DNA from 2 places in the Sphingomonas sp. Marseille-Q8236 genome. Region 2 is predicted to be linked to the other one. Evidence: riboswitches for the same ligand, from Rfam matches in the RefSeq annotation. Region 2 holds a riboswitch; the other holds the start of a gene.
What was found. A riboswitch is a leader RNA that binds a small molecule or an ion and turns the genes downstream of it on or off. The one in region 2 is predicted to bind cobalamin.

Region 1 (15,193 bases), 400 kb from region 2:
GACACGGTGTGCCCGACCGCCGCGAACCCGGTCGATCGGCGAGCGGCCGGGACCATAGATGCCGGGCAGGCGAAACACCCGCGCGCCCAGCGCCTGCCAGTCCGCATCCGCCACCGCCCGCGCCGCGCGGCGGCCCGAGCCGATCGGCGCGGTTTCGTCCACCCACGCGCCGCCGGTGTCGCCATACACGCCGGTCGAGGACAGATAGCCGATCCAGGCGTCCGATTTCACGAGGTGCGCGCCGTAAGCGACCAGCACCGGATCATGCTCGCCCTCGGGTGGGACGGAGGACAGGATATGCGTGGCGGCGGCGATCTGCGCCTCGACGCGTTCCCGGTCGTCGAAGCGGAGCGTGCCGCCGCGCCCGTCGCGGGTGGTGCCCGAAACGGACCAGCCGCGCCCTTCCAGCAAAGCCGCCAGATGACCGGCAGCATAGCCCATGCCGAAGACGAATAGCTTGCTCACCCTACCTCCGTTCGCACTGATCGAAGTCGAAGTGCATGCCCCGGACGGGCCACCTGGCCAAGGTCATCCCTTAGCCTTGGCCTTCGACTTTGCTCCGGCTGAACGGATGGGGGGCGGCTTGGCTGCGGTGGCACGCATCACTTCGCCGCCATCAGCCCCTTATAGAGCGTGCCGAAATAATCGCCCTTGTTCCACACCGGCCGCTCGGGCGCATCGGCGATTTCGCGGGCGATGGCATAGTTCACGCTGACGAAGCGCGGCCCCTGGCTCCAGTCGATGCCCTGGTCCACCTCGTCGCCGGGGCGGTGATAGCGGTGGCTCATGAAATCCTCGACCGCCGCCTTGCCCGGCCCCTTCTGGCCCGGCCACAGGAAGACCGAGGGGATGCCCTTCTGCACGAAGCGGAAATGGTCGGAGCGGACGAAAATCCCCTCCTCCGGCATCGGATCGGGCGAGACGGGCAGGCCCATCGCCCCCACCGCCTTGCGCACGATCGGGCCCAGCGTCGATCGGTCGGCGCCGAACACCACCATATCCTCGAACTTATAGGTCAGGATCGGCATGTCGAGATTGACGTCGGCGACGATCGACTTGAGCGGCACGGTCGGATGGTTGGCGAAATAGTCCGAGCCGACCAGCCCCTTTTCCTCCGCCGTCACCGCCAGGAACATCACGGTCCGCTTGGGCGGGGTGGCGGCGGTCTTGAACCGCTTGGCCTCCTCGATCAGGCTGGCGATGCCGATGGCGTTGTCGAGCGCGCCATTGTTGATCCGGTCGCCATCGCCGCCTTCATTGGTGCCGATATGGTCGAGATGCGCCGACAGCACGACCACCTCGTCCTTCAGCCTGGGATCGCTGCCGGGGATCAGGCCAATGACGTTGCCGCTGTCCATCGGCTTGAAGCTGGTCTTCGAGGCGACCGTCAACTGGCCCTTGGGCATCAACGGCTTATAGGCGGGCTTGGGGTTCGCGGCGGCCTTGACTACGGCACCCCATCCCTGGCCGAACAGCTTGGCCGCCCCGGCCTGCGACAGGGTGCCGAGCACCGGCGTCGAAGGCGTCATCGCATGGGCGGTGCCGTCCGGATTCGCCCAGGTCACGCGCGGCGCATTGTAATAGCGGGCGAGCGCGGCGAAGGGCCGCTGTCGCCCACCCGCGCGCGGCATGTCGATCTGGACCGCGCCGACCGCGCCACGCGCGGCGGCAAGCGACGCCTTGTTCCCCGCCGATCCGAAAAAGGCGCGCTCCTCGCCGCCGAACCCCTCGGGCGTGCCGGGGACGAAGGCGACGATCTTGCCGCGCACATCGACGCCCTTGTAATCGCTCAGGCCATATTGCGGCGCGTCGATGCCATAGCCGACGAAGACGACCGGCGCGGACAGGCTGGTTTCCTTGGCATCGGGCACGGGCGAGGGCACGAAATCCTCCCCGAACACCAATTCCCGCGCCTGGCCGCCCGCCGGGATCCACATCGCGCTGCCCTGGTCGGCGACATTATAGGCGACCAGCGGCACCTTCTGCAGATAGCCGCCGTCATCGCCGCCGGGGCGAAGGCCCGCGGCATAGAATTGCGCGGCGACATATTGTGCGGCGATGTCGTAATCGCGCGTTCCGGCCTCCCGGCCCGCCATCGCGTCGGAGGCGAGGAACATCACATGCGCCTTCATCGCGGCCTGATCCTCGGGAAGCGCGGCGGTGACGATGGCATTGCGCTCGGCCGGGCTGCGTGGGCTGGCCGCCTGTGCGGGCGCAGCGCCGGCGGCCTGATGAGCCAGGTGATCATGGTCATGCGCGAAGGCGGCGGTGGACAGGAGAAACAGCGGCAGCAGAGCCGTCGAACGCGACATGCAGGACCTTTCGGGGGAGAGGGTGTGGCATAGGCGTATCACGCCCCCTCCCGCGATCAACCCCGCCCGTGAGACTGAATTCCGGTTTTTCCCGCCGCGCAGGTGGTCGGACGGGCCCACCAGGGCTATATTCCGGCCATGGACATTCAGCGCAGCGCCGCCCAGCCCAATATAACCCCCGCCGCTATCCGGCGAGAGGATTATACGCCGCCGGCCTGGGCGGTGCCGCAGGTCGCGCTCGACTTCCGGCTCGACCCCGCCGAGACGCGGGTCCGCGCCGCGCTGACGGTCGAGCGGGGCGGGGCACATGACGAGCCGCTGCGCCTCGACGGTGCGGGCCAGACGCCGTTGTCGGTCATGGTCGATGGCGTGGTGGTCGACGACTGGCGGATCGACGGCGAGCAACTGGTCGTGCCGCTGTCCGGCGACGCGCATGTCGTCGAGACCGAGGTGACGATCGCTCCCGAAAGCAACACGCAGTTGATGGGCCTCTATGCCTCGGGCGGCAATCTGTGCACCCAGTGCGAGGCGGAGGGGTTTCGCCGCATCACCTTCTTTCCCGACCGGCCCGATGTCCTGAGCGTCTACCGGGTGCGGATGACCGCCGACCGGGGGCGCTATCCGGTGCTGCTCGCCAATGGCGATCCGGTGGCAAAGGGCGAGAATGACGACGGCACCCATTGGGCGGAGTGGCACGATCCCTTCCCCAAGCCCTCCTATCTCTTCGCGCTGGTGGCGGGCGATCTGGCGGTCAACGCCGCGACCTTCACCACGATGAGCGGGCGCGAGGTACAGCTCGGCATCTGGGTGCGCGCCGCCGATCTGGCGAAGACCGATCATGCGCTCCACGCCCTGAAGCTGTCCATGGCGTGGGACGAGCGCGTCTATGGCCGCGAATATGACCTGGACGTGTTCAACATCGTCGCGGTCGACGATTTCAACTTCGGCGCGATGGAAAATAAGGGGCTGAATATCTTCAACAGCCGCTACATCCTGGCCGATCCCGACACCGCGACCGATTACGACTATGACGCGATCGCCGCCGTCGTCGCGCATGAATATTTCCACAACTGGTCGGGCAACCGGATCACCTGCCGCGACTGGTTCCAGTTGAGCCTCAAGGAAGGCTTCACCGTCTACCGCGACCAGAGTTTCTCCGCCGATCAGGGATCGGCCGCGGTCAAGCGGATCGAGGATGTGCGCGGGCTGCGCGCCAGCCAGTTCCCCGAGGATTCCGGCCCGCTCGCGCATCCGGTTCGCCCGGAAAGCTATATCGAGATCAGCAATTTCTACACGGCGACCATCTATAACAAGGGTGCCGAGCTGATCCGCATGATGGCGACGATCCTGGGCCCGACGAAGTTTCGCGCCGCCACCGACCTGTATTTCAGCCGCTTCGACGGCACCGCCGCCACCTGCGAGGATTTCGTCGCCTGTATGGAGGAAGCGGGCGGCGTCGACCTGACCCAGTTCCGCCTCTGGTACAGCCAGGCGGGCACGCCGCGCGTGTCGGCGGGCTTGCACCATGAAGCCGGTGGCGGCCGCGCCGAATTGCGACTGGCGCAGCACGTCCCCGCCACACCGGGACAGAATGTGAAGCAGCCGATGCTGCTGCCGCTCAAGGTCCGGCTGTTCGGCGCGGAGACGGGACGCCCGCTGACCGACGAGCAGCTGATCCTGCTCGATCAGGTGGCCGAGACGATCGTGTTCGAGGCCATCACCGAGCGCCCCGTCCTGTCGATCAATCGCGGCTTTTCCGCGCCGGTGGTGATCGAAAGCGACCGGACGGCGGCGGATCTGGCCTTTCTGTCGGCGCATGACGACGATCCCTTCGCCCGGTACGAGGCGATGCAGCAGTTGATGCTCGACACGCTGGTCGCGGGCACGATCGACGGCACGGTCCAGGCCGATGCGGTGATCGACGCGGTCGCGCGCACACTGGAATCGGAAGGGCTGGAGCCCGCCTTCCTAGCCGAAGCCGTATTGCTGCCCTCGGAGAATTTCATCGGCGATCAGCTGGTGACGGTCGATCCCGACGCGATCCACGCCGCGCGCGAGGAACTGCGCCAGCGGCTGGGCCATGCGCTGGAGCCGGTGTGGCGGCGGCTCTATGCCGAAATGGCGCAGGGCCCCTATGCCTATTCGCCCGATGCCAAGGGTCGGCGACGCCTGCGCAACGTCGCGCTGGGTTATATCGCGGCCAGCGGCGCGCCCGATGCGGCGGCGCTCGCCTTTGCGCAGTTCGAGGCGGCGGACAATATGACCGACCGTCAGGCGGCGCTGACCACGCTGGTCAATTCCGACGCACCCGAGCGGGAGGTGGCGCTGGCGCGCTTTCACGACCGCTATGCCGACAATCCGCTGGTTCTCGACAAATGGTTCCAGACCCAGGCCTTATCCTCGCGCAGCGACACCGGGGCGATGGTCACGAAGCTGGCCGAGCATCCCGACTTCACCCTCGCCAATCCCAACCGGGCCCGCGCGCTGATCGGCGCATTCGGGATGAACCAGCGTGCGCTCAATGCCGCCGATGGCTCTGGTTATCGCTTCCTGGCGGATCAGTTGATCGCGCTCGACCGGTTGAACCCGCAGACGGCGGCCAAGCTGTTGCCGCCGCTCGGTCGCTGGCGGCGGTTCGACACCAAGCGCTCGCAGTTGATGTGTGCGGAGTTGATCCGGATCGTCGGCACGCCGGGCCTGTCCAAGGACCTGTTCGAGCAGGCGTCGAAGAGCATCGAATGATCCTCCCCGGCGCGGGAAGGGGGTGACCACCTACAGAGTGGTCACCCTGAACTTACACGGAAGGATCAGTTCGCCTTGGGCGTTTGGAATCCTTCCATCACCATCCAGCGGTAGAAGGCGTCGAACCAGCCGGTGCTGGTGGTCTTCTTCGGATACATGCCGAAGCCATGACCGCCCTGGCCATAGAGGTGGAACTCGACCGGCTTCTTCGCCGCCATCCAGCCATCGATCAGGCCGAAGCCCTTGCCCGCGAACAGCGGATCGTCGGCGGCGATCGCGGCGAACATTGGTGGCGCGTCGGCAGGAACCGTCATCGGCTGGAGCGGGCCATAAATGTCGCCGATAAAGGCGGGCTTGGCCTGTCCGTCGAGCACGGTCGCGACGGTCAGCATCGCACCCGCCGAGAAGCCAACCATGCCGATCCGGTTGGGATCGACCTTCCACTCGCCCGCCCGCTGGCGGACCAATGCGAAGGCGGCGCGCGAGTCGGCGATCTGGGGTGCCAGCCCCTTCAGCGCCTCCTCCGGGCTGGGGCGCGTGGTGGGACGCGCCACGGCGGAGAACATCGCCGTCATCGACTTTTCGAACTCGCCCATGTCGGCGGGCGTCTGGTTCAACCGGTATTTGAGGACGAAGGCCGCGATCCCGCGATCGGCCAAGGCCTTGGCCACGTCCCAGCCCTCATTCTGCATCGACAGGGTACGAAAGCCGCCGCCGGGCGCGACGATCACGGCGGTGCCGGTCGCCTTGGCGGGATCGGGGAGGAAGGGGGTCAGCGTCGCCTGCGTCACGTTGCGGGCGAAGACGCTGTCATACTGGCTGTGCCAGCTTTCCTTGTTCTTCGCACCGGGCAGCGGACCGGTGTTCAGCGGAATGGCATTGGGCTGCGCAGGAATGGCGATCGGCGCCATCTTGTCGCTCTGCGCGATGGCGGGTGCCGCCACCGAGAGCGTTAGCAAGGCGGCCAGCGCATGGCGGGCCAAGCGATTGGATTTCATAACCCCTCCTATTCTCCGTGGGTTATGCCCTACGGTCGAGGCGGGATGGTACGCGTCGGGGCACAAGGCGCAAGGGAAATGTTAAGGCTAACAGAGGCTGACATATAGCCTTCGACTTCGCTCAGGTTGAACGGAGCAAAGCCGAAGGCCAAGCGAATCTCCTAGAACAACCGCCCGCCATTGGGCACGGCCAGGTCCGGCGCGATCAGCACCACCTGCCCCTCCGCATCGGGGAAACCCAGGGTCAGAACCTCGGACATCATCGGCCCGATCTGGCGCGGCGGGAAGTTGACCACCGCCGCCACCTGCCGCCCCACCAGTGTCTCGGGGGTATAATGCCGGGTGATCTGTGCCGAGGACCGCTTGACGCCGATCACCGCCCCGAAATCGATGGTCAGCTTGATCGCGGGCTTGCGCGCCTCCGGGAAGGGCTCGGCGGCGATGACGGTGCCGACGCGGATGTCGATTGCCAGGAAATCCTCGATGCCGATCCGCCCGGCGGGCGCGGCGTCAGAAGTCGACATTGTCATAATGCGATGGCGGCGCGACCATCTCCATCCGCTCGGACAGAAGCGGGCGGAAGGAGGGACGGCTCTTCAGCCCGCGATACCAGCGCGCGGTCTGTTCGTGTCCCTTCCAGTCGATGCCGCCCAGATAATCGGCGACCGAAATCTGCGCCGCCGCCGCCAGATCGGCGAGGCTCATCGTCGCACCGCCCAGCCAGTTGCGATGATCGAGCAGATAATCGGTGTAGTCGAGATGCCCGACCGCCGCCTTCATCGCCTCGCGCAGGCCCTTGGCATCGGGGCTGCCGACGCGTGCGACCCGCTTGACCATGCGCTCGTGGAGCAAGGGGCCGGTCACGTCCTGATAGAAATGCGTGTCGAACCACGTCACCAGCCGCCGGATCTCGGCGCGGTTGACCGCGGTGCCGTTGATCATCGCCGACTTTTCGACCGTCTCCTCGAAATATTCGGAGATCGCCATCGAGTCGACCAGCAGGACGCCGCGCTCTTCATCGACCATCACCGGGGTCTGGCCGGCGGGGTTCATGTCGAGGAACTCGTCGCGACGCTGCCACGGCGACTCCCGGACCAACTCATATCCGACGCCCTTTTCCCCGAGCAGCAGCCGGACCTTGCGCGAAAAGGGACAGAGCGGGAATTGAAAGAGTTGCCACATGCCGCCCATCTAAGCGGCGTGCCCCCCTCGCGCCAACCCCGGCAATGATGTTTTAACGCCTTCGCGCGACGGGGCGGCGCAACCGCCGCCAGCCGAGCACCACGCCGCTGATCGACAGCACCAGTCCGGCGATCGACCATAGCCACATCCACAGGTCCCAGACCGGGCGTCGCGCGGTCAGCCAGGGCCAGTCCCAGGTGTGGAGAAAGGAATAGATCCAGCGATAGGCCCGCCGCATCCGATCCTGTCGCCGGACCAGCGCACCGCTCATCGGGTCGACATAGAGCCAGGTCCGCGCGGCATCGTCGAAGCGCAGCCGGATCAGCGGCAGACGCGCGGCATCGGTCCAGTAGAAATCGGGTTCGATCAGGGTCTCGGTCCGCACGACATGCCCGGCCGGGACCAACAGCGCCGCCGCCCCGACCGGATCGGCAGGACGCGCCGGTGCTAGGCTTGCCTGTTCCAGCCAGCGTGGATGCGGGGAGGCACGATCGATCGCGATCCGGCGGAGCCCGGCATCGCCGCTCCATTCGACGCTTCGCGCACCTTGGGCGATCTGCCGCAACCGGCCCAGCGCTCGGGGTGAGCCCGCCTGTCCCGCATAGGCGCGCATCGCTGCCTCGGGTGCGACGCCTCCGGCAAAGCCATGCCACGGATCGACCGACAACCATCCGCTGACGATCCAGGTCGTCAGCATCACGCCCCCCAGCAGGCCGCTGACATGATGCCAGACCATCCAGCCATGATAGGGCGTCACCCGCCCGCCGCGATAACGCCGCCGCCCGATCCGCATCCGCAAGATGCCGATCCACATTCCGGTCAGCGCCACTGCGATGCACGGGCCGGACAGCCACATGACGACCTGCCGCCATGCCTGATTGTCCCGGCGCAGCACCGTCGGGTAGATCCAGTGCGGTACCGATCCCAGCCAGTTCCAGAAGCGCTGCCCCCGGGTCGTTCGCTGCACCGGCTGGCCGGTCAGGTCGGAGATATAGATCTGGGTCCCGGCGACATCGGCCAACGTCGCCTTCCACAAGGGCCGATGCCGGTCGAATCCACCCGCGACGGTCCATTGGTCGCGGGTAACCCGCTCGACATGCTCGACCGATGCCCGTCCGAAGCGAGCCGCCACGCGGGCGGCCAGCGGGGCATCGACCGCACCGGGGGCGATGCCCGTCGCCGCCGACAGGATGCGGGTGTCGCCCTCCCCGTCCTCGATCCGCCAGACCGGCGCGCCGTCGCGCATCTCCAGCGTGATCCGCCGGGCTTCGGTCCCGGCGGGCGGATGGACGACCCGGCTCCAGTCGATCGGCTCCGCCCCCGCCCAGGCATCCGCCGGGGGCAGCGCGGGATAGGGCACGTAGATCATCACCAGCCCGCTTGCGAACCACATCGCGAAGAACAGGCAGGCGACGATCCCCGCCCAGCGATGGGTGAGGAAGGCCAGCCGCACGGCCGCCCTTCCCCAGGATCGATCAGAACGCGGCACGAAGGCCGATGTCCAGCGAGCGCGGACGCCCCAATATCCATTGCTGGTCGCCATAGGCGGTGATCGCATAGGCCTTGTCGAACAGGTTGTAGACTCGGACATCGACCGCCATTTGCGGAGTCAGCGCATAGGACAGGGTGGCATCCACCGTCGCATAGCCGGGAATGCGAAAGGCATTGCCATTGTCCGAGAAGCGCCGCCCGACATAGCGCAGGCCACCGCGGGCCTGGACCCGCGTCGTGGCGTCCCAGCGCAGCCAGAGATTGGCAAGCGCCTCGGGCACATTGGGCGGCGTCCGCCCGCCATAGTCGGTCCCGCCCGAACGGAAATCGTCGAACCGCGCGTCCAGCAGCGTGCCATTGGCATCGATCCCGAACCCCTGCGGCAGGTCGAGCGTCACCGCCGCCTCCACGCCTTGCGCGGATCGCTGCCCGACCTGTTCGACCGGGCTCGACAGAGTGCGCTGCGCCAGCAGTCCGGTCTTCACGATGCGATAGGCCGCCAGCGCCGCGGTGCCGCGCCCGTTCAGGAACAGCCATTTGGCTCCGGCCTCGATCTGGTTGCCGCGCGCATTGCTGAACGCCACCTGCCCCGTCGACACGGTGGTCAGCGTGCCCAGCGGATCGACGCCCGTGGCATATTGGCCGTAGAGCGACAGGGTCGGCATGGGCTGATAGACGACGCCCGCCCGCCAGGTGGCGTTGCGGAAGGTCTTTTCGAAGGCGAAGCTGTCGGTCCGCACGCCCCCCGGATAGGCGATTGCCCAGCGCCTCACCTGATTTTCCTCGTAGCGGAAGCCGCCGACCACCGACCAGTGGCGGCCCAGCGTCACCCGATCCTCGGCAAATATTGCCAGCGCCGCCGTGCGGGTCCGGTAACGGGGCGCGATCCCCTGCGTATCCAGGAAACGGCCCGGATCGAAGGCAAAGGGATCGACCGCGTCGACCTGCCCGTCCGACCCGAAGTCATTCTCATGGGTGAAGCGGACCAGATTGGCCTCCCCGCCGATCACCAGCGCATTGGCGATGCCGGGGGCCAGCCCGGCGCGCCACGTCACACTCGCCTGATCGCCCCATTGGGTCTGGTCGTGGCGAATGCCGTAATTGCTGCTCCGCCGGATCGTGCCCGGCATGCCCGTCGAACCGTCCGCGCACCGGCCGTTTGCGGAGACCCAGCAATATTCCTCCAGGTTGCGCCAGAATCGATCGCTGGTCAGATAATAGGCGATGTTGGACAGGCTGACATTCGCACTCGGCGTCCAGTCGATCCGGACCGAGGCACGGTCATCGCGAAACCGCATCCGACTGTCACCGACATTATAGTTGCGGTCGCGTATCCGCAGATCGAGTTTCCCGTCGATCAGCGGCGTGCCGAAATAGCCGATCGGCCGCTGGTCGCCATGATCGCCGCGCACCGTCACCGCGAAGACCGGCGATGGCGTCCATTTCAACGTCCCCGACAGCGCGACGCCGTCCGAATGCCCCCGATCGACATAGCCGTCCGATCGGCGATAGCTGGCATCGACGCGGTAGCCCAAGCTATCGCCCAGCGGCCCGCCAATCCCGGCGCTTGCGCGAAAACTGTCCTGCGCGCCATATCCGATCTCGGCCTGGCCATGGGTTCGGGCGGTCGGCCCCCGCATCACGACATTGACCGCGCCGCCCAGCGCGCCCTGCCCGTACAGGACCGACGCGGGGCCGCTGAGTATATCGATCCGCTCGACCATCCAGGGATCGGTCGGAAAGGTGATCGTCCCCGCCGCCGGGAACAGCCGCACCCCATCGATCAGTTGCAGCACCGATCCCTGGCCCGAAAAGCCCCGGGCCGACAGCGCGGTGCCGCCATTGCCGGGATTGGCGACGCTGGCGATGCCCGGTGCGCGCGCCTCCGCCTCGACGATCGACAGGTCGCCCCGCGCGCGGATCGTCTCGCCGTCCAGCGACACGATGCTCGCGGGCGTTTCCAGCGGGGTCAGGCCCAGCCGGCTGGCCGTGGCATTGGGTGTGTCCAACGCCTGTTTCTCGCGCGTGCCGACGACCAAGACGGTGGCATCCGCCCCCTGCCCCTCGGCCCCCGGCCTCTCTGCCCGTTGCGCGCTGGCTTCCCCGGCCCCGAGCAGAAGCGCGGCACCACTCCACAGGCTCCATTGCGCCCATGCGAATCCGTTACGATATATCATTCTATAGTCCATAGCGTCCTGTCGCGAACAAGCCGAGGCCTTCCGTTGCGTTTCCGAACGGCCGGATGCCATGCGTACCGGACGCTATTCCGCACTCGCCATGGCAAACCATTGCGCCTCCGCCACCATTGGCGTCGCTCGTCGGAAAGGACCTTAGCCTCGGCCATCCCCTGGACCAGGCATGAGCGACCTGACGCCGGCAGGTCTCCTGGCTCACGGGTCATCGCGAATGGCGCGCCTTCCCAGGTTGCCCCAGTGGCTGGCCCGGTCTTCACCGGTCCGTTGCGCCTCCGCTCACCGCTTACAGTTGCAGGGACAGCCTCGGATTCGGGCGTCGCCGCCCTCACCGCGTTCCCTTTTAATCCCCCTTGTCGGGGGAACCGGCGCGATCATTGCCGGAACATTCCGGCGTCGCATCGGTAGGCGCGACGCCATCACGTCGTCAAGCGGGATGAGCGAGCGGGCGAACCGCGCTATGGCGGCGTCATGGCACGCAAGACCCGCTATCTGACCGCGACGATGCCCGATGGCTATGTGAAAACGATCGGCCCCACCTCCGCCCCCTTCACCCATTATTGGCGGATCGTCGCCGATCTGGGTGGCGGACGCACCGAAGTCTTCTGGGGCCATGCCAAGTCGCGGAAGGACGCGCAGGCCAACGACGCCGCCATGGCCGAGGCGATGCGCCAGCGCGGCTGGGTCGGCTATGCTTTTGACGTGGTCGAACTGGTCGAATCCACCGAGCCGCCCGAGGGCATGTCTCCGACCGGGAAGAGAAGGCGCAGGGGTCGCTAGAACCAGGCCGTTCAGGATCATGATGTTTTTGTCATGATTTCGCTTTACCCCGATGCCCACCCCCTCTATTGCGACTGCATATCAATAGAAGATGGGGAACGACATGCTGACTGGTTCGGCATTGAAGACGCTTGCGCTGGCTTTGTCGGGGGTGGCGGCACCGGCGCTTGCCGAAGTGGGACCGCCGGTCATGGCGGATCGCACCGTGCCGTCGGCCGAGCGTGACGACCTCGACCAGACCGGCAACGACATCGTGGTGCTGGGCAAAAGCTATGGCCGAGAGGTGGGCAAGACCGTCACCCCGCTCAAGGACATTCCCAACACCGTCACGGTGATCGAGCGCGACCAGATCGAGGCGCAGAATCTCTTCACGCTGGAGGACGCGCTGACCGCGACCAACGGGATCACCGTCAACGGCGTGGGCAGCGAGGACCCGTCCTATTTCTCGCGCGGGTTCGCGATCAACAATTACCTGATCGATGGCGTACCCACCTTCGCGCTGGCTTTCCCCGCCGTGGTGCCGGACCTGTTCTTCTATGACCGAGTCGAAGTGCTGCGCGGCCCCGCCGGGCTGTTCAGCGGGGCGGGCAATCCGGCGGGCAGCATCAACCTGGTGCGCAAGCGCCCGCTCGACACAGCGCGGGTGCAGGCGGTGGCGGGACTGGGCAGCTTCGACAATGTCCGGCTGGAGTTGGACGCCTCGCTCCCCGCCAGCGATCGGTTGGGCTTCCGCTTCGGGGTGATGGGCCAGGATCAGGATCAGTTCTTCGACACCGCGCACCGCAACCGCGTTGCCGCCTATGCGACGGGGTCGCTCAAGATCGGCGAGCGGACCACCCTGACCGTCGGCGGCCATTACGACCGCTTCCGCCCCGCGATCCAGTCGGGCCTGCCCGGCTATGTGGGCGGCAGCGACGGCAGCGACGGACGGCTGCTGTCGGTCGATCGCTCCACCTATCTGGGCGCCGACTGGAATCGTTTCGAATCCAAGACGTGGAGCGGGTTCGCCGAACTGGCGCACCGGGTCAGCGACCGCTGGACGCTGCGCGCGACCGGGCTCTACACCGATGTCGATCGCATCGACATCTACAGCTATATCGGCAGCCAGCCGGTGACCGCCGCCAATCGCGGCGTCACCAACCAGATCGCCTATCGCGGCGATAGCAAGCAAAGCACCCGTGCCTTCGATTTCAACGCGATCGGCAGCTTTCCGCTGTTCGGGCGCGACCAGACGCTGATCCTGGGTTGGGATTATCAGGCCAGTTCGGGCACGTCCTATTATAGCCGCCTGTCGAACTTCGCGACGATCGACGTCTTCAATCCCGTCTCGCCGCCCGAGCCGCCGCTCAATCCCTATGGCCCTTCGGCTCCCTATCGCGTGCCGGGCACCAACCGCCTGGTGACTCAGGTTTACGGCGCCAGCGGGACCGATGTGGAGCAATATGGCATTTACGGCCAGATGCGGCTGAGCCCGGTCGCGGGGCTGACGCTGACCGGCGGCGGGCGCGTGACATGGTGGGATACCACGATCCGCACCCTGCTGCTCGCATCGGGCAGCATCCCCGCGCCGACCCGCTATGGCTTTAACGGCCGCTTCACCCCCTATGCGGGCGCAGTGTGGGATGTGACCGGGGACTGGAACGTCTATGCCAGCTATGCGGACAGCTTCAGCCCGGTCAATTCGGGCGGGCGCCAGCGCCCCGACGGACGCCCGATCGAACCGCTGGTAGGCGACCAATATGAGGCGGGGACCAAGCTGGCGCTGATGGACAAGCGGCTGTTGCTGTCGGCGGCCGCCTATCAGATCACGCAGCGGAACCGGACGATCAACGATCCCGACAATGTCCTGATCGTCTATCAGCTTGGCAAGGTTCGCGCACGCGGGATCGAGGCCGAAGCCTCTGGCGAGATCGTGCCGGGCTGGCGGATCAATGGCGGCTACAGCCTGACCCGGACCAAATATCTGTCGGACATCAACCCGGTGGTCGAAGGGCTGACGCTGACCCCGATCATCCCGAAGCATATGGTCAAGCTGTTCACCAACTATAAGCCGCAGGGCGGGGCGTTGCAGGGGGCGAGCCTGGGCGGTGGGGTGACCTGGTTCAGCTCCACCTTCGGCGGCGCGGCGGCGACCCGCAATGCGCAAGGGACGTTCGTCCCCTCCACCATCGTGCGGCAAGGCGCCTATGCCGTGGTGGACTTGCGCGCCGGCTATGATGTCAGCGAGCGGCTGGGCCTGTCGGTCAACGTCAACAATGTGTTCGACAAGACCTATTACGCCCGTATCAACTCGACCGCACGCGGCAATTATTATGGCAGCCCGCGCACGATATACGCGACGCTGCGCTATACCTATTGAGGGAGAGTTACGGGGTGGCGGGGGCGGCCCCACCCCGCCCCCGGTTCAGATAGCGGCGGATCGGCCGATCCCAGAACCGATGGGCGATCATGGCGAAGGCGATCGTGAAGAGATAGAGCGAGACCGCGACGATCGCCGTCATGCCGCTGCTCCCCCGATCGCTCACCACCCAGTTCATATAGACATACACGAACGGATAATGGGTGATGTAAAGGGGATAGGACAGCCGCCCGGCCGCCCGACATAGTGACTGCGTCACCCCGCCTCCGCCCGAATGCCGCCCCAGCATCAGGATCGCGGGGAACAGGATCAGGACGCAGGCCGCCTGATAGACGCCGTTCCACTTGATGCCCCCGGACTCCGGCAGGACCGGCGCGGCGAAGACCGCCAGCAGGATCAGGCTCAATCCGCCAAAGCCCAGCCGGACGCGCGGCAGGCGGTCGCTCAACCGATAGAGCAACAGCCCCGCCAGAAACGGATAGGCCAGCCGGACCGGCGCCCCCCAGAAATTGTCCAGCCCCCAGCCGGTGTCGTAGGAGCCGAGCGTCAGCGCCGTCGTCGCGGACACCAGCGCCGCGAGCATGGTCAGTCCGGCCAGCCAGCGCAACGCCAGCCGCCGCAGGATCAGGGCATAGGCCAGGTTGGCGATATATTCCTGCAACAGCGTCCAGGCGGGCGCATTGAGCGGATGGCTGTCCCCCAGGCGATTGGGCAGCGGCCATGACGGCAAGGCGAACAGTCCCGCCAGAAAGGCAAGCGCGACCAGCATCCCCGGCGCCCGCTGGCGATCGCCGGAAAAGGGGTCGAACATATAGCTGACCAGCCCCAGCACGACCCCCAGCACGACCAGCGGATGCAGCCGGATCAACCGCCGCGCGACGAAGTCCCGCACCGTCATACGCCCCCATCGATCGTCATAGGCATAGCCGATGACGAAGCCCGACAGCGCGAAGAAGAAGTCCACCGCCAGATAGGCATGGGGCAGCAGCAACCTGTTCGCCTCGAACAGGACGGTGATGCCCTGGATATGGAATGCGACGACCAACAAGGCGGCGGTGCCGCGCAGACCGTCCAGCACCTCGAAATGCGGCTTGGCCCGGGGCGTGCTTTCGGCCGGCGGAGCGGCATGCAGGGCGG
Region 2 (15,193 bases):
ACCCATGTCCTACCATCATGCCGGAGCGCCGCGCGCCCGGTTGCCGCTGAAGAAGCGGGTCGCGCTGCTGATGGCCGCGCTGGTTTTCGTCAATATCGCCGTCTGGGGCTGGGCGCTGAGCGTGTTCGCGGGCAACAGCCTGATGCTCGGCACCGCTTTGCTCGCCTATAGCCTGGGGCTCCGTCACGCGGTCGATGCCGATCACATCGCCGCCATCGACAATGTCACTCGCAAGCTGATGCAGGACGGGCAGCGACCCATTGCGGTCGGCCTGTGGTTCGCGATCGGCCATTCCGCCATCGTGCTGATCGCGGCGACGACGGTCGCGCTCGCCGCCACGACGCTCGCCGATTTCGAGGCCTTTGGGCAGAGCGGCGGGACCATCGCCACGATCGTCTCGGCCAGCTTCCTGTTCGCGATCGCGATCATGAACCTGATCATCCTGCGCGACGTGTGGACCCGGTTCCGCCGGGTCGCGCGCGGCGAGCCGATGGCGGAGGCGGACGCCGCCATGATGTTTTCGGGGCAGGGGCCGCTGTCGCGCCTCTTTCGTCCGCTCTTCCGGCTGATCCGGCGGAGCTGGCACATGGCGCCGCTCGGCTTCCTGTTCGGACTGGGTTTCGACACCGCGACCGAAGTCGCGATTTTGGGCCTTTCGGGCGCGCACGCCGCCGACGGCATATCGCTCGGTACGATCCTGGTCTTCCCCATATTATTCGCGGTGGGCATGGCGCTGATCGACACGGCCGACGGGCTGGTGATGCTGGGCGCGTATGAATGGGCGTTCGTCCATCCGCTTCGCAAGCTCTACTATAATATGACGATCACCCTGGTCTCGGCGCTGGTCGCGCTGGTGATCGGCGGCATCCAGGCGACCGCGCTGCTCGCCGAGCGGTTCGGCTGGACGGCGGGGCCGTTCCGCTATGCCGGGGCGCTGTCGGAGCATTTCAATGTGCTGGGCTTCGCCATCGTCGGGCTGTTCGTCCTCTGCTGGGGTGCCAGCTTCCTCCTCTATCGCTGGCGCGGGTTCGCCGCGATGGAGGCGCGAATTGCAAAGCCCGGCGCGGCGGGATAAATGCCGCTCATCGGGGCCGAAAGGCCCCGAAGATCGCGCCGGTGCCCCTTGGGGCTTTGAAACGGGAATGGGGTGCAAATCCCCGGCTGTCCCTGCAACTGTAAGCGGTGAGCGAGCGATGCTGGTGCCCCATCGGAGGCACGGCCACTGGAGTGATCCGGGAAGGCGCATCCCCTCGCTTTGACCCGCGAGCCAGGAGACCTGCCGGCGTCATGGTCGCTCTTGCCTGGACCCAGGGGGTGGTCGGGGCACGGTTCTCCGTCGGGGAGCGACGAAGCCATGCGGCCGGGGCCGCATCGGTCGCCGACACGCGGGGCGGACGCATTAGACTGCGCCCGTCCGTCACCGCGCCGGCGATCGGTCCCGTGTCCGCGCTCGCTCGTCCGGCGCGTCGGAGAAATAGCATGCGTGACCTTAGCAAGGTCCCCGTCACCATCGTCACCGGCTTTCTGGGCGCCGGGAAAACCACGCTCATCAGCCACCTGATCCGCCATGCGGGCGGTCGCCGCCTGGCGGTGGTCGTCAACGAATTCGGCACGCTGGGCGTCGATGGCGACATCCTGCAATCCTGCGCCATCCCCGATTGCCCGGCGGAGAATATCGTCGAGCTGGCCAATGGCTGCATCTGCTGCACCGTCGCGGACGACTTCATCCCGACGGTCGAAAAGCTGCTGGCGATGGAGCCGCGCCCCGATCACATCCTGATCGAGACCTCAGGGCTCGCGCTGCCCAAGCCGCTGCTGAAGGCGTTCGACTGGCCCGCCATCCGCTCGCGCATCACCGTCGACGGCGTGGTGGCACTGGCCGATGCGGAGGCCGTTGCGGCGGGCCGCTTCGCCCCCGATCTCGACGCGGTGGAGGCGCAGCGCGCCGCCGACCCCAGCCTGGACCATGAAACCCCGCTGTCCGAGGTGTTCGAGGATCAGCTGGCGTGCGCCGACCTCGTCCTTCTGACCAAGGCCGATCTGGCCGGGCCGGAGGGCATCGCCAAGGCACGCGCGATCATCGCCGCCGAGGCCCCGCGCCCGCTGCCCATGGTCGAGGCGGTCGACGGCATCGTCTCCGCCGAGATCGTGCTGGGCCTAGAAGCCGCCGCCGAGGACGACATCGCCGCGCGCCCCTCGCATCATGACGGTGCGGACGATCACGAGCATGACGATTTCGACAGCATCTCGGTGATGCTGGGCGAGGTGGAGAGCCCCGAGGCAATCGCCGCGCGCATCGTGACGCTCGCCGAGCAGCAGGATATCCTGCGGGTAAAGGGTTATGCGGCGGTCGCGGGCAAGCCGATGCGGCTGCTGGTCCAGGCGGTCGGTCGCCGGGTGCGCACCAGCTACGACCGTCCCTGGGGTGCGGGCGAGCCGCGCGGCACCCGTCTGGTCGTCATCGCCGAGCATGATCGGATCGACCGCGCCGCGATCGAGGGTGTGCTGAAGGGCTAACGCGCGTGCATCTCGTCTTTCGCGAGAGCCATGGGCTGGAGGAACAGGCGGTTCCGCAGGATCTGGGGCAACGCCCCGGTGATGTGGTGGTGCTGTCCTTTTCCGACAGCGACCTGAGCGCCTTTGCGGCGGGCTGGCGGGCGGGGGGATTCCCCTGGTCGCTGCGGCTCGCCAATCTGGCGGCGCTGGTCCATCCGCTGTCGGTCGACACCTATGTCGAACAGACGCTGGCGCATGCGAAGGCGATCCTGATCCGGTTGATCGGCGGGGCGGCCTATTGGGAATATGGCCTGCGCGAAGTCGAGCGGCTGGCGCGCGAGCGCGGCATCGCGCTGGCGGTGCTGGCGGCGGACGGGCGCGAGGATCGACGGCTGGCGGCAGCCTCGACGGTGGACGACGCGATGGTGCGAAGGCTGACCGCGCTGTGCGATGCGGGCGGGGCGCAGGCCGCCGCCCTGGCGCTGGCCGAATTGTCCTCGACCCTGATGGTCCGCGGAGGCGGCTTCGCGGTGGCGCCGGTCGGTGGCTGGTCGCCGGAAGGCGTCACCTGTCCGGCCGCGTCCCTGTTGACGATCTGCCGCCCCCGCGTTCTGATCATCTTCTACCGCGCTTATCTGGTCGCCGCCGATCTGGAGCCGATCGCCTCCCTTCACGCCGCCTTGGCGACACGCGGTTTCGATCCCGTCGCGCTGTTCGTCCCTTCGCTGAAAGCCGAGGGGGCGGGGCCTTGGGTTGCGCGCTGGGTGGAGGCGCTGGCTCCGGCGGCGATCGTCAACGCGACCGCCTTCTCGGCCAAGGGCGAGGACGACGCCACGCCATTGGATGGCGCGGGCGTGCCGGTGTTTCAGGTCGCGCTCGCGACCAGCGACCGCGAGGGCTGGGCGGGTTCGACGCGGGGCCTGTCACCCGCCGACCTCGCCATGCATGTCGTCCTGCCCGAAATCGACGGACGGTTGTTCGCGGGGGTCGTCAGCTTCAAGCAACCGGGCGAGCGCGACCCCGATTTCGACGTGGCGTTGCGCCTTCACCGTGCCGAATCGAGCCGCATCGAAGCGGTCGCCGACCGGGTGACGGGCTGGACGACGCTCGCCGCGACCCCGGCGGCGAAGCGGCGGCTCGCCATCCTGCTGTCCACCTATCCGGGCAAGGATTGGCAGGCGGCGCATGCGGTCGGACTGGACGGTTTCGCCTCGGCGCAAGCGATCCTCGGCGATCTGCGCGCGGCCGGTTATGATGTGGAAGCCCCGTCGGATTTACCCGCCGCGTTGCTCGCCAACCGGATCGCATGGCCGGTGGCGGCGTATCACGACGCACTTTCCACATTACCCGAAGCGTTGCGCGCCGATCTGATCGAAAACTGGGGCGCGGTCGAGCAGGACCCGCTGGTCGAGGGCGATGCCTTCCACTTCCCCGCGCTGGCGCTGGGCAAGGCGATCGTCGCGCTCCAGCCCGAACGCGGCCGACCGAGCGCGCGGGGCGAGGATTATCACGACCTGTCGCGCTGTCCGCGTCATTCGTACGTCGCCTTCTACCTCTGGCTGCGTGCGCAAGCGATCGACGCGCTGGTCCATGTCGGCGCGCATGGCACGCTGGAGTGGTTGCCCGGCAAGGCGGTTGCGCTGTCCGACGCCTGCTGGCCCGAGGCGCTGACGCGCGACTGGCCCGTCCTCTATCCCTTCATCGTCAACGATCCGGGCGAGGCGGCGCAGGCCAAGCGGCGGCTGGGTGCGGTGACGGTCGGCCATGTCCCGCCGGCGCTGGTCCAGGCGGAGACGGGCGCGGGGCTCGGACGGCTGGAGGCGCTGCTGGACGAGTACGCCAATGCCGATGGCCTCGACCCCGCGCGCCGCGACCGGCTGCGCGGCCTGATCGCCGAAGAGGCGGACAGCGTCGGGCTGGGCGAGACGCTGGGGCTGGCGGGAGCGGAGGATCCGCTCGCCCGGATCGATGCCTTTGTCTGCGACGTGAAGGACAGCCAATTCGGCGAGGGGCTCCATGTCTTCGGGCGTGGCGAACAGGGCGCGGCCGAGCGGGCCGGGCTGCTGGCGGGGCTGGACGGAAAACGCGTTCCGGCGGGGCCATCGGGTTCGCCCTACCGGGGCCGTGCCGATGTGCTGCCGACCGGGCGCAACCTCTACGCCATCGATCCCCGCGCGGTGCCGAGCCGCGCCGCGCAGACGCAAGGGGTCAAGCTCGCCGAGGAACTGATCCGGCGGCACATGCAGGAGGAGGGCGATCACCTGCGCACCCTGATCGTCGATCTCTGGGGATCGGCAACGATGCGCACCGCGGGCGAGGAATTCGCCATGGCGCTCCACCTGATCGGGGTCGAGCCGCTATGGGACCATCGCTCGGAGCGGGTGACGGGGTTCGAGGTGATGCCGTTGATGCGCTTCGATCGGCCGCGCGTCGATGTGACGCTGCGCGTGTCGGGGTTGTTCCGCGATGCCTTCCCGCATCTGGTTGCCCTTTTCGGGCAGGCGGTGCGCGCGCTGGGGCAGCGCGACGAGGAACCGGAATGGAACCCCTTTGTCGGGCAGGCGACCCCGCGCGTCTATGGCCCCGCACCGGGGCGCTATGGCATCGGGCTCGACCCCGAAGCGAGTTATGACGAGGCCGCGCGGATCGCAGCGGGGCAAAGCTGGCTCGCGGCCTCGGCGACGGCGCTGGACGATGGCGACCGGCGCGATGCCGAGGGGATCGCGGCACGGGTGGCGGGGGCGCAGGCCTTTGTCCACCTCCACGACCTCCCCGAGAGCGACCTGCTGCTGGCGGCGGATTATGCGGCGCATCAGGCGGGTTTCGCGGCGGCGCGGGCGGCGCTGGGAGAGGGGGCGGCGTCGCTCTATCATCTCGACACGCGCGATCCGGCCAGCCCCAGGGCGCGGACGCTGGACGAGGAGATCGCCCGCACCGTCCATGCCCGCGCCGCCCATCCGCGCTGGGTGGCGGGGATGATGGCGCATGGTTTTCGCGGCGCGGCGGAGATCGCGGCGACGCTCGACCATCTAGGCAGCTTCGCGCATCTGGCGGACGTGGTGCCCGCGTCGCTGATCGACCTCTATTGGGATGCGACGCTGGCCCGCGACGAGGTGCGCGACTTCATGGCGCAGGCGAACCCGCAGGCGCTGGCGGCGATGGAGGCGCGGTTTGCGGCGCTTCATGCGGCGGGGCTGTGGCGGACGCGGCGCAACTCGGTGCTGGCGATGCTGGACGGCGCGGCATGAGCGGGTTCGTGGTCAAGGGCTGGTGCCCCGATGCGTGGCGGCCGATGATGGCAGGCGACGGCCTGCTGGTCCGGGTCCGCCCGCCGCTGGCCCGGCTGGCGGCGCATCAGGTCGAGGGGCTTTGCGAGGCCGCGAACGCCCATGGCAATGGCCAGATCGACCTGACGGCGCGAGCGAACCTGCAACTGCGTGGCGCGACCGAGCGGAGCTGGCCTCGGATGGTCGAGGCGCTCCGCGCACTGAGGCTGGTCGATCCCGATCCGGTGCGCGAGGCGCGGGGCGCGATCCTGATCAATCCCGACTGGCGCGAGGACGACGATTCGCATGGCATCGCGACCGAGTTGCGCGCGCGGCTGACCGACTTGCCCGATCTGCCGAGCAAGATCGGTTTTGCGATCGATGCGGGGCCGACCCCGATGCTGATGGAAGCGCCCGCCGATTTCCGGATCGAGCGGGGGGTGGATGGGGGCTTGCTGCTGCGCGCCGATGGCCGGGCGGCGGGCATACGCATTACGCGCCGGACCGCTGCCGATGCGTTGATCCGGCTGGCGCACTGGTTCGTCGAGAGCGAAGGCGCCGCCGCCGGACGGATGGCGCGCCACGCGGCCGATCTGCCCAACTGGGCGAGTGGCGATGCGGTGCCGGGCGAGGGCGGCCCGCCGATGCGGCCCGGCGCCCATCCGATCGGTGCGGTCTATGGATTGCCGTTCGGCCGGATCGGGGCATCGGCGCTGGCCACCTTTGTCCGCAGCCAGGGCTGTGCCGTTCGGCTGACCCCGTGGCGGCTGCTGATCGCGGAGGGCGTCGCTCCCCGGCCGGCCACCGGCATGGTGCTGGACGATGCGCCGATCCTCCACGTTGACGCCTGTGTCGGCGCGCCCGCCTGTCCGCAGGCGAGCGTCGAGACCCGCGATCTGGCCGCGCGCCTCGCGCCGTCGATCGAGGGGCGTCTGCACGTCTCGGGTTGCGCGAAGGGCTGCGCGCGGGCACGGGCGGCGGACTGGGTGCTGACCGGGCGCGAGGGGGCTTTCGATCTGGCCCGCAACGCCCGCGCCGGGGCGGCACCGCTTCACACCGGATTGTCGCCCGAGCGGGCGGTCGCGCTTCTCGGAGCCTCTTGATGCCCTATAGTTACGAAACCGATGGCGCGGCGATCTATCGCCAGTCCTTCGCCATCATCCGCGCCGAGGCGGAGCTGGATCGCTTCGATGCGGAGGAAGAGCCGGTCGCGGTCCGCATGATCCATGCCGCCGGGCTGGTCGAATTGGCGCCGTCGATCCACTTCTCGCGCGGCTTCGCGACGGCGGGGCGGCAGGCGCTGGCGGCGGGCGCGGCGATCCTGTGCGACGCGCATATGGTCAGCGAGGGGGTCACGCGCGCGCGGCTGCCCGCCGACAATCCGGTGATCTGCACCTTGCGCGATCCGTCGGTGCCTGCCCTGGCCAAGGAGATGGGCACGACCCGCTCCGCCGCCGCGCTGGAGCTGTGGCGGCCGCATCTGGCGGGCGCGCTGGTGGCGATCGGCAACGCGCCGACCGCGCTCTTTCACCTGCTGACCATGTTGGAAGACGCCGACTGTCCGCGTCCGGCGGCGATCATCGGCTGTCCGGTCGGCTTTGTCGGCGCGATGGAGTCGAAGGACGCGCTGTGGGAGGCGATGCCCGTCCCTTGCGCCATCGTGAAGGGCCGTCCGGGCGGCAGCGCGATCACCGTCGCGGCGATCAACGCGCTTGCGAGCCGCGCCGAATGACGACGGGCACGATCCACGGCGTCGGCCTCGGCCCCGGCGCGGCGGACCTGATGAGCGTCCGCGCCGACCGGCTGGTGCGCGGGGCCCGGCACGTCGCCTATTTCCGCAAGGCCGGGCGGCGCGGCCATGCGCGCACCATCGTCGAGGGCATGTTGCGGGACGATGTGGTCGAATATCCGATGGACTATCCGGTTACGACCGAGATCGCCTTTACCGACCCGCGCTACAATGAATGCCTGTCCGCCTTCTACGCGACCTGCACCGCGCATATCCTGTCGCTGGTGCAGCGCGGCGAGGATGTGGTGGTGCTGTGCGAGGGCGATCCCTTCTTCTACGGCTCGTTCATGCACCTGCACAGTCGGTTGCTTCCCCACGCCCCCGTCGCGGTGGTGCCCGGCATCACCGGCATGTCGGGCGCCTGGACCGCCAGCGGCGCGCCGATCACCTGGGGCGACGATGTGCTGACCGTCGCGATGGCGACCCTGCCCGAGCCGGAACTGACCCGCCGCATCGCGGAGACCGATGCACTGGTCGTGATGAAGATCGGCCGCCATCTGCCCAAGCTGCGCCGTGCCATCGCGGCGGCGGGGCGGTCGGACCAGGCGTGGTTGATCGAACATGCCGCCCAAGCGGGCGAGCGCGTGCGGCGGCTGGCGGCGGTGGAGGACGCGCCCGCGCCCTATTTCTCGATCGCGCTGATCCATGGGCAGGGGCGGCGGCCATGAGCGGCTGGCTGATCGTCGCGGGGCTGGGGCCGGGGGCGGACGCCATGGTTACGCCCGAGGTGTCGGCGGCGCTGGCGGAGGCGACCGATGTGGTCGGCTATATCCCCTATGTCGCGCGCGTGCCCGAACGCCCCGGCCTGACCCGCCATGCCAGCGACAACCGGGTCGAGCGTGACCGCGCGCTCCATGCGCTGGAAATGGCCGAGGCGGGCGCGCGGGTGGTCGTGGTGTCCTCGGGCGATCCGGGCGTCTTCGCCATGGCGGCGGCGATCTTCGAGCGGGTGGAGGAGGACCCGGCGCGGTGGCACGACCTGGACATCCGCGTCCTGCCCGGCATCACCGCGATGCTGGCGGCCAGCGCGCGGGCGGGCGCGCCGCTGGGGCATGATTTCTGCGCGATCAACCTGTCGGATAATCTTAAGCCGCAGGTGCTGATCGAGCTTCGATTGCAACTTGCGGCGGAGGCGGATTTCGCCATTGCGCTCTACAATCCCCGGTCCAAGGCGCGGCCCGATGCGCTGGACGCGGCCTTTGCGCTGCTCCGCGAGACGTGCGGCGACGACCGCCCGGTGCTGTTCGCCCGCGCCGTCTCGACCCCGGAGGAGCATCTGCGCATCGTGCCCTTGCCCCAGGCGCGGGGCGAGATGGCGGACATGCGCACCGTCGTCATTATCGGGTCCAGCCGCACGCGGATGATCCCACACACGGGCCGCCCGATCCTCTACACCCCCCGGACGACGCCGTGATCGAGCCAGTCGAGCACCGCCGCGACGCTCTCCACCTGAGGCCGGTCGGGGATGAAGGGGCGGTCGATCATCACGACCGGCAGCCCGAGTTCGCGCGCCGCATCCAGCTTGGCCCGCGCGCCCGATCCGCCCGCATTCTTGGCGACGATCACCTGAATCCGGTGTGCGCGGAGCAAGGCCATTTCGCCCTCCAGCGTGAAGGGACCGCGATCCACCACCAGATGATGGTGCGGCAGCGCGGGGACCTCGGCGGCATCGACGAAGCGCAGCAGGTAGAAATGCTGCGCAGCATCGGCGAAGTTTCCGATGGTCTGTCGACCGAGCGCGAGGAAGATTCGTGCCGCCTCGCTGCCCAGCGCAGCCACGGCCTCCGCCGTATCGGCGACGCGAATCCAGCGGTCGCCTGGGCCCGCGTCCCAGGCGGGTCGGGTCAATGCGAGCAGCTTCACACCCGCCAACTCGGCCGCCGCGATCGCATTGGCGCTGATGCGCGCCGCGAAGGGATGGGTGGCATCGACCAGATGCGTCACGCCCTCGCGGGTCATATGATCGGCCAGCCCCTCGATGCCGCCAAAGCCGCCGACCCGCGTCGGGATCGCCTGCGCGCGCGGCGCCTCGGTGCGGCCTGCATAGCTCAGCACCGCGCGTTCGCCGCGCTGCGCCAGCGCGGTGGCCAGCGCGCTCGCTCCGGTCGTGCCGCCGAGCAGAAGGATATGGCGCATGGCTGACTCCGGACCCTGGCTGACGATCGTCGGGATCGGCGAGGATGGCTGGGACGGCCTGACCGCCCCCGCACGCGCCGCGATCGAGGCCGCCGATAGCGTGATGGGCGCGCCGCGTCACCTGTCGCTGCTGCCCCAGAAGGGCGCGGCGGAGCGGATCGTCTGGCCGGTACCCTTTGCCGAGGGGGTGCCGATGCTCCTCGCCAAGCGGGGAGAGCGGGTGGTGATGCTCGCTTCGGGCGATCCCTTTTGGTTCGGCGCGGGATCGGTGGTGACCCGTCATCTGGAGGTGGGGGAGTGGGTCGCCTATCCCGCCCCCTCCACCCTGTCGCTGGCGGCGGCGCGGCTGGGCTGGCCGGTCGAGACGATCCAGAGCATCGGCCTTCACGCCCGCCCGGTCGAGACCCTGCGGCCGCATCTGGCACCGGGGCAGCGGGTGCTGGCGCTGATGCGCGACGGCGCGTCGGTGACGGGCCTCGCAGCGTGGCTGGCCGAGCAGGGATTCGGCGCAAGCACGCTGACCGTGCTGGAGGCGCTGGGCGGGCCGCGCGAGCGGGTGCGCGCCTGCACGGCGGATGCGCTCGACTGGACCGATATCGCGCACCCCGTCGCGGTGGCGATTGAGCCCGCCGGTAACGGCCGCGTGCTTCCCCGTGGGAGTGGGCTGGACGACGACTGGTTCGACCATGACGGACAGATCACCAAGCGTCCCGTCCGCGCGCTGGCGCTGTCGGCGCTGGCCCCGCGTCCGGGCGAGTTGCTGTGGGATATCGGCACCGGATCGGGATCGGTCGCGATCGAATGGCTGCTGAGCGATCCGACCACCCGTGCCCTGGGGTTCGAGCGCGATCCCGCCCGTCTCGTCCGCGCCGCCGACAATGCCGCGCGGCTGGGTGTCACCCGGCTGGACCTGGTCGAGGGGGATGCGGTCGCCCTTCTCGCCGATCGGCCGCACCCCGATGCGGTTTTTGTCGGCGGGGGGCTGACGCGGCCTTTGGTGGAGGCGCTGCGGACCCTTCCGCGCTGTCGGTTGGTGGCGCATGCCGTGACGCTGGAAACGGAGGCCCTGCTGGCGGAGTGCCATGCGCGCTATGGCGGCGATCTACTGCGCATCGAACTGGCGCGCGCGCGACCGCTCGGCACCAAGCGGGGGTGGAAGGCGAGCTACCCCATCGTGCAATGGCGGGTCGCATGGTGATCGCCGGTTTCGGATGCCGGGCGGGGGCGACGCACGAGTCCTTCCGCAGCGCGCTCGCCGTGGCGGGCGTGCGCCCCGACGCGCTGGCCGTGCCCGCCGACCGGGCTGCGGCGATCGCCGGTTTCGCTCTGGCCGAGGGGCTTTCCGTTCGCCCCATCCCCGTCGATAGCTTGCGCGGGATCGACACCCCGACCCGTTCGGCCGCCAGCCTTGCCTATCGCGGCGTCGGTAGCGTCGCCGAAGCTGCGGCGCTCGCCGCCGCCGGACCGGGTGCGCGGATCATCGTGCCCCGCGTGACATCCTCCGACCGAATGGCGACCTGCGCCATCGCCCAAGGACTCGACCAATGACCGTTCACTTTATCGGCGCCGGACCCGGCGCCCCCGATCTCCTGACCTTGCGCGGACGCGACCTGATCGCGGCATGCCCGGTCTGTCTCTATGCCGGGTCGCTGGTGCCCGAAGCGGTGCTGGACCATTGTCCACCGGACGCGCGGATCGTGAACACCGCCCCGATGACGCTGGACGAGATCGTCGCCGAGATCGCCGACGCCCATGCCAGGGGCCAGGACGTCGCGCGGCTCCATTCGGGCGACCTGTCGGTCTGGTCGGCAATGGGCGAGCAGGTGCGGCGACTCCGCGAACTGGGCATTCCCGTTTCGGTCACACCCGGCGTACCGTCCTTCGCGGCGGCGGCGGCGGTGCTGGAAAGCGAGCTGACCCTCCCCGGCATCGCCCAGTCCGTGGTGTTGACCCGCACCCCAGGCCGCGCCAGCGCCATGCCCGAAGGGGAGTCGCTATCCGCCTTCGCGGTGACGGGGTCGACGCTCGCCATCCACCTGTCGATCCATAACCTTGCGAAAGTGGTCGCGGATCTGAGTCCGCATTATGGTGCGGACTGCCCGGTCGCGATCGTCTGGCGCGCGAGCTGGCCCGAGCAACGGATCGTCCGCGCGACGCTTGCGACCATCGAGGCGGCCGCCGCCGATGGCCCGGAGCGGACCGCGCTGATCCTGGTTGGCCGTGTCCTCGACCAGAGCGATTTCGCCGAAAGCCGGCTGTACGCCGAGGGCTATGACCGCCGCTATCGCCCTGGGAACACGATCGAATGACGCCAGGATTGATGATCGCCGCGCCCGCCTCGGGCACCGGCAAGACGACGGTGATGCTGGGCCTGCTCCGCGCATTTCGCGATGCGGGGGTGGCGGTGCAGCCGTTCAAGAGCGGCCCCGACTATATCGACCCCGCCTTTCACCGCGCCGCGTGCGGGCGGGCGTCGTTCAATCTCGACGGCTGGGCGATGCCTGCGCCGCTGCTTGATACGCTGGGGCAACGCGGGGCGGATGCCGAACTGGTGCTGGCGGAGGGCTCGATGGGGCTGTTCGACGGCGTCGCCAGACCCGGTGCGACCGGTATGGGCAGCAGCGCGGAGACGGCGCGGCGGATGGGCTGGCCGGTGGTGCTGGTCATCGACGTATCGGGACAGGCCCAGTCGGCGGCGGCGACCGCGCTGGGCTTTGCGCGCTATGACCCCGACCTGCGGGTGGCCGGCGTGATCCTGAACCGCGTGGCGAGCCCGCGTCATGAGCGGCTGGCGAAGCTGGGGTTCGAGGAGATCGGCCTGCCGGTCTTCGGCGCGCTTCCCCGGCGCGGCGACCTCGTGCTGCCGGAGCGGCATCTGGGGCTGGTGCAGGCGGTCGAGCATCCCGAACTCGACCGGCTGATCGGCGACTATGCGGCCTTCCTGGCGGCGCATGTCGACTTGGAAGCGATCCGCGCGGCGGCCTATGCCAAGATCGCGCCCTCTACCGACGTGATCCTGCCATCGCCACCGGCCCAGCGGATCGCGCTGGCGCAGGATGTGGCCTTCTCCTTCGTCTATCCGCATATGCTGGAGGGCTGGCGGGCGGCGGGTGCCGAAATCCTGCCTTTCTCGCCGCTCGCCGACGAAGCGCCCGATGCGTCGGCGGATCTGGTCTGGCTGCCCGGCGGTTACCCTGAGCTTCACGCCGGGCGGCTGGCGGCGGCGGAGACGTTCCGCGCCGGGCTGGCCAACCACGCCCGGACCAGGCCGGTCCATGGCGAGTGCGGCGGCTATATGGCGCTGGGCGAGGCGCTGATCGATGCCGAGGGCGTCAGCCACCGGATGGCGGGGCTGCTCGGTCTCGTGACCAGCTATGCCAAGCGCAAGATGCATCTGGGTTATCGCCGTGCGACGCTGCTGGGCGAGGTGGCGGGGATGCCCGAGGGCGCGGTATTGGGCGGGCATGAATTCCATTATTCGACCGTCCTCGAACAGCCCGACGCGCCGCTCGCGCATGTCGTGGATGCGCAGGGCGAGGCGGTGCTCGAAACCGGATCGCGGCGGGGCGCGGTGACCGGCACCTTCTTCCATCTGGTGGCGCGCTGGTGGTGAGCGGCTTCGTCCATCTGGTCGGCGCGGGGCCGGGCGACCCCGAATTGCTGACGCTCAAGGCGGTGCGCTGCTTGGGGCAGGCCGATGTCGTGCTGTTCGACGATCTGGCCGCCGGACCGATGCTGACCCATGCGCGGCCCGGCGCCGAACTGATCGCGGTGGGCAAGCGGGCGGGCCGCGCCTCGCCCAAACAGGCGGAGATCGACCGGCTGCTGGTCGATCACGCCTTGGCGGGCAAGCGGGTGGTGCGGCTGAAATCGGGCGACCCCGGCATTTTCGGGCGGCTGGAGGAAGAGATGGTCGCGCTGAAGGCGGCCGGTATCTGCTTCGAGATCGTCCCCGGCGTCAGCGCGGCGAGCGCGGCGGCGGCGGCGGCCGCCATTCCGCTGACCCGGCGGGCCGAGGCGCGGCGGGTGCAGTTCGTGACCGGCCATGACGTGACCGGCACGCTGCCCGCCGACCGCAACATGGCGGCGCTGGCCGATGCGAGCGCGACGACGGTGGTGTTCATGCCCAAGCGGACCTTCCCCGCGCTGGCCGAGGCGCTGATCGCGCATGGCCTGCCGCCCGAAACGCCCGCGCTGATGGCTGAGCATGTCGGCTGTCCCGACCAGCGCCTGACCCGCTCGACCGTGGCCGGACTGGCCGCGCGACTGGCGGAGGGCGTGTCGGACAAGGCGGCGCTGATCCTCTATGGCCCGTTGATGGAGGATCTGTGATCCATCTCGACCTGATCGGCATCGGCACGGGCAATCCCGACCACCTGACCCGCGCCGCCGAGGCCGCGATGCGCGCCGCCGACCTGATCCTGCTGCCGCGTAAAGGCGACAAGGTCGAGCTGATCGACTTGCGCCGCGACATCTGCGCGCAGGTGCTGGTGGGGACGGAGGTGCGCGTGGTCGAGTTCGACCTGCCGGTGCGCGCCGCGGAGGGCGCCTATCTCGATACGGTCGAGCATTGGCATGACGCGATCGCCGAATGCTGGGCGGCGGAGATTGCCGCGCATCTGCCGGATGGCGGGCGGGTGGCACTGCTCGTCTGGGGCGACCCCTCGCTCTATGACAGCACGATCCGAATCGCCCGGCGGCTGGCGGCGGTGGAGCGGGTAACGGTGGTGCCGGGGATCACCAGCCTCCAGGCGCTGTGCGCGGCGCATGCCATCCCGTTCAACGCGGTCGGCGCGCCGGTGATGGTGACGACCGGGCGACGCCTACGCGAAACCGGCTGGCCCGAGGGGGCGGACAGCGTCGCGGTGATGCTGGACGGCGGATGCGCCTTCACCACGCTGGACCAGCCGGATGCGGCCATTTGGTGGGGGGCGTATCTGGGCATGGCGCACCAGGCGATCGAGTCCGGGCGGCTGGCGGACGTCGCCGAGCGGATCGTGGCGCGCCGGGCGGAACTGCGGCGCGCGCATGGCTGGATCATGGATGTGTATCTGCTGCGGCGCGGCGGGGATCTAGTGGGGGAGGGGCTGTGATGGCCCGCCCCATGATCTTCCTCCCCTCGCAGGGGAGGTGGCAGGCCGCAGGCCTGACGGAGGGGTGTCCCGCTCTCGATAAGGCAACACCCCTCCGACGCGCTACGCGCGCCACCTCCCCTTGCAGGGGAGGAATGCGTCTAGAACTCGATGCCCTTCTGCGCCTTCACGCCCTGTTCGCGGAAGGGATGCTTCACCTGCGTCATGTCGGTCACCAGATCGGCCGCCGCGATCAGCGCGTCGGGGGCGTTGCGGCCCGTGATGACGACATGCGTCATCTCCCCCCTGGAGGCGAGTGCCTCCAGCACCTCATCGACCGGCAGATAGTCGTAGCGCAACACGATGTTGAGTTCGTCGGCGACGATCAGGTCATAAGCCGGGTCGGCGATCATCCGCTTGACCTCCTCCCAGGC

Region 1: linked by a shared signal. The riboswitch ahead of ACWPWT_RS03395 (TonB-dependent receptor) and the one ahead of cobW (cobalamin biosynthesis protein CobW) in region 2 are both predicted to bind cobalamin.

What each region holds. Positions count from the first base shown of each region.
Region 1 is NZ_CBCOPO010000001.1:729,110-744,302, forward strand. It holds gene ACWPWT_RS03360 (NAD(P)-dependent oxidoreductase) at 1-465, opposite strand, end outside; gene ACWPWT_RS03365 (M28 family peptidase) at 603-2,312, opposite strand; gene pepN (aminopeptidase N) at 2,451-5,054, shown strand; gene ACWPWT_RS03375 (alpha/beta hydrolase) at 5,120-6,052, opposite strand; gene ACWPWT_RS03380 (tRNA-binding protein) at 6,214-6,576, opposite strand; gene ACWPWT_RS03385 (glutathione S-transferase family protein) at 6,563-7,234, opposite strand; gene ACWPWT_RS03390 (PepSY domain-containing protein) at 7,287-8,777, opposite strand; gene ACWPWT_RS03395 (TonB-dependent receptor) at 8,710-10,902, opposite strand; cobalamin riboswitch at 11,084-11,302, opposite strand; gene ACWPWT_RS03400 (hypothetical protein) at 11,389-11,697, shown strand; gene ACWPWT_RS03405 (TonB-dependent siderophore receptor) at 11,801-14,056, shown strand; gene ACWPWT_RS03410 (acyltransferase family protein) at 14,064-15,193, opposite strand, start outside.
Region 2 is NZ_CBCOPO010000001.1:329,086-344,278, reverse strand. It holds gene ACWPWT_RS01605 (HoxN/HupN/NixA family nickel/cobalt transporter) at 5-1,075, shown strand; cobalamin riboswitch at 1,098-1,298, shown strand; gene cobW (cobalamin biosynthesis protein CobW) at 1,480-2,517, shown strand; gene cobN (cobaltochelatase subunit CobN) at 2,523-5,744, shown strand; gene ACWPWT_RS01590 (cobalamin biosynthesis protein CobG) at 5,741-6,865, shown strand; gene ACWPWT_RS01585 (precorrin-8X methylmutase) at 6,865-7,494, shown strand; gene cobI (precorrin-2 C(20)-methyltransferase) at 7,491-8,219, shown strand; gene cobJ (precorrin-3B C(17)-methyltransferase) at 8,216-8,965, shown strand; gene ACWPWT_RS01570 (cobalt-precorrin-6A reductase) at 8,941-9,687, opposite strand; gene cbiE (precorrin-6y C5,15-methyltransferase (decarboxylating) subunit CbiE) at 9,686-10,885, shown strand; gene ACWPWT_RS01560 (cobalamin biosynthesis protein) at 10,879-11,235, shown strand; gene cobM (precorrin-4 C(11)-methyltransferase) at 11,232-11,996, shown strand; gene ACWPWT_RS01550 (cobyrinate a,c-diamide synthase) at 11,993-13,300, shown strand; gene cobA (uroporphyrinogen-III C-methyltransferase) at 13,297-14,019, shown strand; gene cobF (precorrin-6A synthase (deacetylating)) at 14,016-14,780, shown strand; gene cobO (cob(I)yrinic acid a,c-diamide adenosyltransferase) at 14,921-15,193, opposite strand, start outside.